4 regions of the Nocardia sp. NPDC002869 genome follow, and region 4 is predicted to be linked to each of the others. Evidence: riboswitches for the same ligand, from Rfam matches in the RefSeq annotation. Region 4 holds a riboswitch; each other region holds the start of a gene.
What was found. Region 4 has a riboswitch for cobalamin ahead of metE (5-methyltetrahydropteroyltriglutamate--homocysteine S-methyltransferase). Riboswitches for the same ligand answer to the same signal wherever they lie in the genome.

Region 1: linked by a shared signal. The riboswitch ahead of ACLML9_RS04390 (IS110 family transposase) and the one ahead of metE (5-methyltetrahydropteroyltriglutamate--homocysteine S-methyltransferase) in region 4 are both predicted to bind cobalamin.
Region 2: linked by a shared signal. The riboswitch ahead of ACLML9_RS27790 (CbtB domain-containing protein) and the one ahead of metE (5-methyltetrahydropteroyltriglutamate--homocysteine S-methyltransferase) in region 4 are both predicted to bind cobalamin.
Region 3: linked by a shared signal. The riboswitch ahead of ACLML9_RS03765 (ABC transporter substrate-binding protein) and the one ahead of metE (5-methyltetrahydropteroyltriglutamate--homocysteine S-methyltransferase) in region 4 are both predicted to bind cobalamin.

Annotation. Positions count from the first base shown of each region.
Region 1 is NZ_JBKOOL010000014.1:40,439-42,620, forward strand. It holds gene ACLML9_RS04390 (IS110 family transposase) at 1-859, opposite strand, end outside; cobalamin riboswitch at 1,085-1,237, opposite strand; tRNA gene ACLML9_RS04395 (tRNA-Pro) at 1,948-2,021, shown strand.
Region 2 is NZ_JBKOOL010000264.1:2,268-4,449, forward strand. It holds gene ACLML9_RS27780 (alpha/beta fold hydrolase) at 1-467, opposite strand, end outside; gene mhuD (mycobilin-forming heme oxygenase MhuD) at 591-905, shown strand; cobalamin riboswitch at 976-1,124, shown strand; gene ACLML9_RS27790 (CbtB domain-containing protein) at 1,160-1,354, shown strand; gene ACLML9_RS27795 (CbtA family protein) at 1,345-2,136, shown strand; gene ACLML9_RS27800 (hypothetical protein) at 2,172-2,182, shown strand, end outside.
Region 3 is NZ_JBKOOL010000012.1:52,682-54,863, reverse strand. It holds gene ACLML9_RS03765 (ABC transporter substrate-binding protein) at 31-1,065, opposite strand; cobalamin riboswitch at 1,101-1,234, opposite strand; gene ACLML9_RS03760 (SDR family NAD(P)-dependent oxidoreductase) at 1,371-2,108, shown strand; gene ACLML9_RS03755 (aminoglycoside adenylyltransferase domain-containing protein) at 2,126-2,182, opposite strand, start outside.
Region 4 is NZ_JBKOOL010000202.1:1,186-3,367, reverse strand. It holds gene ACLML9_RS25780 (pyruvate carboxylase) at 1-365, opposite strand, end outside; cobalamin riboswitch at 661-866, shown strand; partial or broken gene metE (5-methyltetrahydropteroyltriglutamate--homocysteine S-methyltransferase) at 1,014-2,182, shown strand, end outside.

The sequences.
Region 1 (2,182 bases), on a different contig from region 4:
TGCGGGCTCCGGTCCTGACTCCGATGCCGGGCATCGAGGTCAGGACCCGGGAAAGAGGGTGCGCATCGAGCATCTCCTCGATATCGGTGGCGATCGTTTTCCGTTGCTGAAGAACGGATTTGAGTTGATCGGCGAGTTTCGGCAGAACGACTTCGGCGGCCTTGCTGCCAGGGACGACGACGGTTTGCGCGGGCAGCGCGGCCAGGATTTCCTCGACGAGTCGAGCACCCATGCGGGGTGCATGTTTGACCGCGATGCTGGTGAGTTTGCGTCGGCCCGCGGCCTGGATGCCGGCCGGGCCGCCGCAGCGCGAGAGGATCTCGAGCACCGCCGGATGCGCGACACGAGGACCCAGGACCCGTTCCAGGGCCGGGTGGATGCCGGTGAGCAGGCCTCGGATCCGGTTGCTGGTGCGGGTCGCTTCCCCGGCCAGGTCGTCGTCGAATCCGACCAGGACCCCGAGCTCGGTCAGCGCTTCGTCTCCGGTGTCGACGCGGCGCAACGCGTGCGGCATGGTGCGGGCGGCATCGGCGATGATGTGGGCGTCGCGGGCGTCGGTTTTGGCCTGACCGGGGTAGAGGTCGGCGATGCGGCGCATCGCCAGGCCCGGTAGATAGGCCACGTCGTGGCCGCAGTCGCGGGCCACGGTGACCGGCAGGGCACCGATCGTGTTCGGCTGGTCGACCACGATCAGCAGCGGCCCCCGAGCCGCGAGCTGGTCGAACACCGCCCGCAACCGGGCCTCGTCGTTCGGCAGCGCCTTGTCGAACAATCGCTTACCGGCCGGGTCGAGCCCGACCGCGTGGTGTTCGCCTTTGCCCACGTCAACGCCGCAGAACACGGCATAGCACTGTGTCACCCTGCTCGTCCTCGTCGCATCGAAAACGCCTCCGGACGGTCGCCGATCCAGCGTCGACGCCCGGCACCCACGTTACGAAGAGACCTGTATTCGGCCCTGCCCCTATCAGCGGTCCATCGACGCCACCGGCGCCCGGCGACACCACCCCCCGGATCATGAACTCGACAGGGGCAAGAAGTCATACCGGGCCCGGCGACCGTGGGCCCGGTTCCGGGCCCACCAAAAAGGTAACGGGCGGATCAGCGCATTGGATTCGCCCTGTTCGATGATGTGGGCGGTCCACGCCGTCGCTTCCCGCCCCCCGGCCCAGTGCGTGTGACGGCGGTCGCTCCCGCTCACCGCTGCGGGACAGCCCCCGATTCCCACCGGGTTCCCTCTCATCCGCCCCACGGTGCCACCGACACCGGACGACACGCTTCGCACCCCCCGCCCAGCAAAACCGCGCGGGATGAACCAGCTGCGCCCGGGAGAATGTGCCCAGCCCGAGCTCGCACTCCGGTGGGGCGGTGGGCGCAACCGGCCACGGCGCGCACTGATCCAGCGATCGGACGAGATAGGCCGCGGGAAAGACAGCAGAACGCCGCCGGGCGATGAGCCCAGCGGCGTCCGGTCGAGAAGCCGGCGTCCAACAAGCGCCTCACGGCGAGTGGTCGCTCGTAGCGACAGAGGGTGCGGCCCGGGGCTGTCCGGACGCCGACGAGGGGGTTCAACAGAGACAGCCAGGAAGCTATTCCACAGGGCACTGACCCCTCTCACCAGGCATCCCATCGCACGGAGAACCGACCGCCCGGCCGGATGCGGCGGTCGTCGACCGCCGGATGCGGCAGTCGTCCGGTTGCGGACAGCATCCCGGGTTCCAGCGCACAGGACGAGGCCCCGGATCTCCGTGCGGAACCCACCCGAGCCCCGAATCGTGGAGCTTCGTCCCGGAGCGGCGACCGCAGCGAGAAGCAGCCCACGCGCCTCACGCGCTCGGAGGACGAGCGCGGAGCGCGGCGGAAATCCGACAACACCACGCTCAACCTGCCGATTTCCGGTCTCGAACACCTCTGAGGTAATCTCATCGAGCGCCGGAACGCACGGCGCGACGGGCTGTGGCGCAGTTTGGTAGCGCACTTGACTGGGGGTCAAGTGGTCGCAGGTTCAAATCCTGTCAGCCCGACAGATAGGCGCAGGTCAGGGCTCTACCAGCACAAACATGGTAGGGCCCTGAGCGTCATTTCCAAACTTTCCCCAAACATTGCGGGTGGGGCTCCCAACACTTGGGTCGAGCCACCAACCGTGTAGGCGTGAAGCCCTCAAACTAGCGAAGCACCAGCTAAG
Region 2 (2,182 bases), on a different contig from region 4:
CCGTCCGGGCCCCGGTGAAACGAATCGCGGAAGTAGCGACCGGCGACCGGGCCGAAATGCGCCACCAAGGCGGCCTCGTCCGCGAATGGCTGCGGCCAGGCCTCGACCATCGCGGCCCAGTGGGCGGCGGTACGGCCGGTGAAATCGGCTGCCATATCCTCCACCACCAGCCCACCCACCCGGTTCGGATGCGTGGCCGCGAACACCCATCCGTGCAGACCACCCATCGAATGCCCGATCACGATCATCGGCTCGTCGATTCGCGCGGTGGCGTCGGCCAGATCGGCGACGAGGGCGTCGGTGGTGAGTTCGGGCGGGGCGGGGCGCCCGTGCCCGGCGGCGTCGAAGGTGAACACCCGCCCGTGGTCGCGCAGCCACCGGACCTGGTCCTGCCAGGTGCGGGCGCTGCCCATCAATCCGTGCAGCAGCAGTATCGGAACCCCGGTCCCACCTTCGTCGTGCAACACCGGGCCGAGTTTATTCACATCCCTCCACAGGGCGCGGCGACGCTCCCGGCGGCGCGCGCAGTGGCCCTGCTGTGTCGTGCGGCACTGTCCCGCCCGGACCCCGCGATACCTAAGCTCAGGGGTATGGCTGTTGTGAAGATCAATGCGATCGAGGTCCCCGAGGGCGCGGGACCCGAGCTGGAGAAGCGGTTCGCCCACCGCGCGCACGCGGTCGAGAACTCCCCCGGGTTCCTCGGCTTCCAATTGTTGCGGCCCACGGCCGGCGAGAATCGGTACTTCGTGGTCACCCAGTGGGATTCCGAGGAGTCCTTCGCGGCGTGGCGCGACGGCCCCGCCAAGGAGGCGCATGCCGGACAGCAGAACAAGCCGGTCGCCACCGGTGCCTCGCTGCTGGAGTTCGAGGTCGTACTCGACGTAGCGGGTAAGCCCGCTTCCTGACCCATCCCGCACACCCTGGCCACGCCTCCGGCCCCGGCGGCGTGGCCAGTGCTCGTTCGCGGGCATATTGACGACCGGCAACAGCCGGTGTCACAGTTTCAAGTGAAAGCGAAGGTGATGCGGTAATCCGGTGAGAACCCGGAGCGGTCGCGCCACTGTGATGTCCACGCCGGAAAGGGTGGGCAGAGTCAGACACCCGCACCTACGCGCAACTCGCGAACCGGACGCGAGCATCCGGATGAGGAGGATCCATCATGGCCATAACCCACGTCCCGAGCAGGGCTGCCGATACAGCAGCGACCGTGCTCGTCACCGTCGGCGTCGTTCTGCTGGCACTGCTGACGCTGTACCTGGTCGGATTCGACCAGGGCGCCATCTCACGCGGCGGAATGTTCCTGCACGAGTTGATGCACGACGGGCGCCACCTGCTGGGTGTCCCGTGCCATTGAGTGGATCTTTCGGTGCCCTGCTGCTCCGTGGTCTGCTCGCCGGTCTGATCGCCGGTCTCCTCGCGGGTGTCGTCGGTAATTTCGTCGGCGAATCCCGGGTCGAGGCCGCCATCGCCATCGAGGAGGCCGCGGCGCCCGCGCCGGAGCATGCCCATGATTCCGGCACCGGACATACGCACGGGGAGACAGTGCACGGGGACGAGGCCGTGGTGAGCAGGCCTTGGCAGAAGTTCGGGCAGTTCCTGGCCGCCGCGCTGGCCGGGATGGCGTTCGGGGCGATCGTCGCGACCGCGGCGCATTACGCCCGGCGGTTCACCGCGCTACCCGGTCATCGGCTGGTGCTCGGACTCGGCCTGGCCGGCTGGGTCGCGGTGGTGGCCGTACCGTTCTTCGAATATCCGGCCAACCCCCCGGCGGTCGGTGACCCGGAAACGATCAACGAGCGCACACTGCTCTGGGTGGCCGCGGTGCTGGTGGGCCTGCTGGCCGTCGCGGCCGGTGTGTCCATCTGGAAAGCGCTGCGGACGCGACCCGAATCCCTCCGGCTCCTCGCGGCGGTGGTGGGTTTCGTACTCGTCGTCACCCTCGGCTACACGGTATTGCCCGAGATCGACGAAGTGGGAGCCGACTTCCCCGCCTCCCTGCTGTGGGAGTTCCGGGCCGCGTCGCTGGCGGTATCGACCACGCTGTGGGTGGGCATCGGCCTGGCCTTCGCCGCGCTGACCGAATGGAGCACCCGCGGCAGTACCCGGGTACCGGAGGCCGCCGCTACCGCGGGTTGATCCGGGGAGCGGCCGGCACCGGGCAGGTTCGGTGTATGAACGACAC
Region 3 (2,182 bases), on a different contig from region 4:
GCCGGTCGGCGGTGCTCGACGCTGCGGAGCTCACGAACCGTAACCCCACCGCTCCAGGGCGTCGGCGACCTTCTCGACCCCGTCGACCGTCCGGATCGAGGGGTTCATATCGGCGCCGTTGACCACGATGTAGCGCCGCTCGCGGACCGCGGTCAGTTTCGCCGTCACCGGATTCGATTCCAGGAAGGCGATCTTGCTGTCCAGCGCGTCCCCGGCGAGGCTGCGCCGGCTCAGGTCGGCCAGGACCAGGGCGGTGGGGTCGCGGTCGAGGAGGGTCTCCCAGCCGACCTGCGGCCATTCGTCGGTGGTGTCATCGAAAACGTTCTTCGCGCCCACCGCGTCGGTGATGATCCCGGATGAGCCGCAGCAGCCCGCGACATACGGCGTGGAGGTGTCGGCGAACCAGTAGGCCAGCGAGACCCGCTCCGCGGCGATCCGCCCGGACGCGGCCGAGTAGCGGTCGCGCAGTTCGGTGACCAGCCGCTCCCCGCGGTCCGCGACATCGAAGACAGCGGCCAGGTCGCGGATCTCCCGGTAGACCGAATCCATGGTCAACGGTTCGGTGCGAGCACCGTCGGCATTGACGCTGATATCGGTTTTGCCGTCGCAGTCGGTCGGCGAGAGGTAGGTGGGGACACCCAGTTCGGTGAACTGCTGCCGCTCGGCCACGCCGCCGGGACCGAGGGTGCCGCCGAAGGAGGCGGCGACGAAATCCGGTTCCTTGTCCAGGACGACCTCGAACGAGGGTCGGTTGTCGGCCAGCCGCGGCACCCGCGCGTTGTCGGCGGCCAGGTTCTCCCGCACCGGATCGGTCCAGGTGGCGGTGCCGGCCATCCGATCGGCCAGACCGAGCGACAGCAGGATCTCCGCCGCCCCTTGATCGAGCGCGACCGCCCGCTGCGGCGGCGCCGCCACGGTGACCTCGACGCCGCAGTTCTCGATCGTCACCGGATAGCCGGCGGCGGACCCGGCGGCCGGACCGTCCGAGTCGGGCGCACCGGCACATCCGGCCAGCAGGAGGGTGGATACCACGGCGGTGACCGCCGAAGAAAAGGACCGCGTCACGGCGTGGACTCCTTGCGTCTGGGCCTGTGCGCGAGGCCGGAACCGAGCTCGGCGGATGAGTGATCGGACTCCACCATGTGGGTGTCACCGTTGCGCGCCAGTCCCGGATTTCCACCGGGTTCCCTCATCACGCCGCGACCGCAGTGCGGCCGCCGACCATGCTATCCGACAGTGAACTGGACGTTCGACCCGCTCGAGCCGGCGTACCGGCCGCGGGCGAATGCGACGGCGATTTCCTGCCAGCGCGCACCGTATGCCCTCCGCGATGCTCATAGGGCACGAACGGAAATGACGAAAGGAACGACATGTCGGAGAAGATCGTGGTGGTCACCGGGGCGACCCGCGGAATCGGACGCGCCACCGCGACGGCGTTCGCCCGCGCGGGTTACCGGGTGATCGTCACCGGACGCCGCGCGCCGGCGGTGGAGGCCGTGGTGGCCGAACTGCGGTCGGCGGGACTGGCGGCCGAAGGGGAGGTCCTCGACGTGTGCTCGGTGGACAGCGCGCGGTGCCTGCACGATTCCCTCGCCGAACGGCACGACCACATCGATGTCCTGGTGAACAATGCCGGCATCCTGCCCGAGGCCACCGCCACCGGCACGGTGAACTTCGCCCATCCCGGCGCGTTCACCGAGACATTGATGACCAACACCTTCGGCCCCGCCAATGTGATCGAAGCGCTGCTGCCGCTGGTGCGCCGCGCACCGGCCGGGCGGATCGTCAACATCTCCACCGAGATGGGCTCGCTCACCGAGCAGCGGAACCCGGAGTCGGCGTACTACTCGATGGTGGTCCCGGGCTACCAGGCGTCGAAGGCGGCACTGAACAGCCTCACGGTCGGGCTGGCGAAATCGCTCGCCGATACCGCCGTCCGGGTGACCTCGGTATGCCCCGGTTTCGTCGCGACCGAATTGGCTCCCGCGTCGGCCGACGCGCCGACGACGCCGGAGCAGGCCGCCCAGGTCGTCCTCGCGGCGGCGGAATCGCCGGAGGTGTCCACCGACGGTTCCTTCGTCGGCGCGCAGGGGGCCATCGCCTGGTAACGGGTCCGGGGGAGTGCTCAGTGCTGTACCCCGGCCGGCGACCGCGGCGGCCGTGATCCCCGCGGCGGCATATC
Region 4 (2,182 bases):
GCGATCGCGCGGGCCTTGTGGCCCGCCAGTTCGAGAACCTCGGCCGACGGCCCGATGAAGGTGATGCCCGTCCGCGCGCACGCGGCGGCCAGATCGGGATTCTCCGACAGGAACCCGTAGCCCGGGTAGATCGCGTCGGCGCCCGCGGTCTTCGCCGCTTCGATGATGGCGTCGACCGAGAGGTAGGCGCGGACCGGATGGCCTTCCTCGCCGATCTCGTATGCCTCGTCCGCCTTCAGGCGGTGGACCGAATTGCGATCCTCGTGCGGGAAGACGGCAACCGTTCCGACACCGAGCTCGTACGCCGCGCGGAAGGCCCGGATGGCGATTTCGCCGCGGTTGGCAACCAAGACTTTCGAGAACATTGACCCAACGTACCCGGCGCCACACCCAGGGGCGACAGCGAAGTCCACTTCGCAGAATCTTCACAAGGACGTATGGCAAGGCTGCGAAGTCCTGTTCACCGCACCGTCATATCTCACCGCACACGATCCCGGCCTGTGCGTATTACCCGCCGCGGCCATTTCCCGGCTATCCGAGCGGCCCGGCGCTCTTGCGAAGATATGCGAAGTCGGCCGCTGTTCGCGCCGCTGCGGGCGCGCTCGGCGCGTCCGCGTTATGGTGGACCCGCAGCTGGTCCGCCGGCCGGACGACGAGGAGCCCCGAACGTCCGCCCCCGGCGCCGAAGCCCGCACCACGCGGGTGAGAGGGAATCCGGTGGAAATCCGGAACTGTCCCGCAGCGGTGAGCAGGAACGACCGCCGTCATCAGCACTGGGCAGCACGCCTGGGAAGCGACGGCCAGTAGGTCGGCCGACAGGCCGGTGCCCGCGAGTCCGAAGACCTGCCGGTTGTACCGGATACGCCGTATCCGGTGGCCGTCGCCTCGTGGAGCGGGCGCCGCCACCAGTGCTGACATCCGACCCGACCGCACAGCCGGGTCATTCGGGGTCTCATCGGTGCCGTGCGCCCGGGAACGGCGACGGCCGTCGAACTTCAGCACTGGAGAACACCGTGACTGTTATTTCGCACCGCCCGTTCACCGCAACGGTTCTCGGACTCCCCCGGGTGGGGCCGCACCGGGAGTTGAAACGCGCGACCGAGTCCTACTGGGCGGGTCGGATAGACGCGGCGCAACTGCACGAGACCGGCCGCGCGCTGCGCCGGAACCAGTACGCAGAACTGGCCGCCGCCGGACTGGATTCGATTCCCGTCGGCACCTTCTCCCACTACGACCAGATGCTCGACACCGCCGTCCTCCTCGGCGCCCTGCCCGACCGGGTCGCCGGGATAGCGGATCGGCTGGACCGCTATTTCGCCGCCGCACGCGGAACCGAGTCGGTGGAGCCACTGGAGATGACCAAGTGGTTCGACACCAACTACCACTACCTGGTGCCCGAACTCGGCCCGGACACCACCTTCGGCCTGCATCCGGAAGACCTGCTGGCGCAGGTGGCCGAAGCGGTCGAACTCGGCGTGCCGGCCCGGCCGGTGGTCATCGGACCGGTCACTTTCCTGAAACTGGCCAAGACCACCGGCGGCGCGGCCCTGGACCGGATCGCCGAACTGATCCCGCTGTACCAGGAGTTGCTGCGGCTACTCGCCGACGCGGGCGCGGGCTGGGTACAACTGGACGAGCCCGCGCTGGTCACCGATCTCACCCCGGCGGAACTGGCGACGGTCCGCCGGGTCTACACCGAACTCACCGCGGCGGCACAGCGGCCGGCGGTGCTGGTGGCCACCTATTTCGGGCATCCGGGCGCCGCGCTGGAAGCCCTGGCCGCCACCGATGTCGAAGGTATCGCCGTCGATCTGGTCGCGGGCACCGACGTCGCCGCGGTGGCGGCCGTCCCCCCGCTGTCGCACAAACTGCTGGTCGCGGGCGTGGTCGACGGCCGTAATGTCTGGCGCACCGACCTCGACGGTGCCCTGTCGACGCTGGCCACCCTGCTGGGCAGCGTGCGGGCACTGGCCGTCTCCACCTCGTGTTCGCTGCTGCACGTCCCGTACTCGCTGGCGGTGGAGACGCGACTCGACGACACGCTGCGCTCCTGGCTCGCCTTCGGCGCCGAGAAGACCGCCGAGGTACACGTACTGGCGACCGGCCTGAACTCCGGCACCGAGGCGGTCGCCGCGGAACTGGAAACCGCCCGGGCCGCCGCGGCGAGCCGCCGCACCGATCC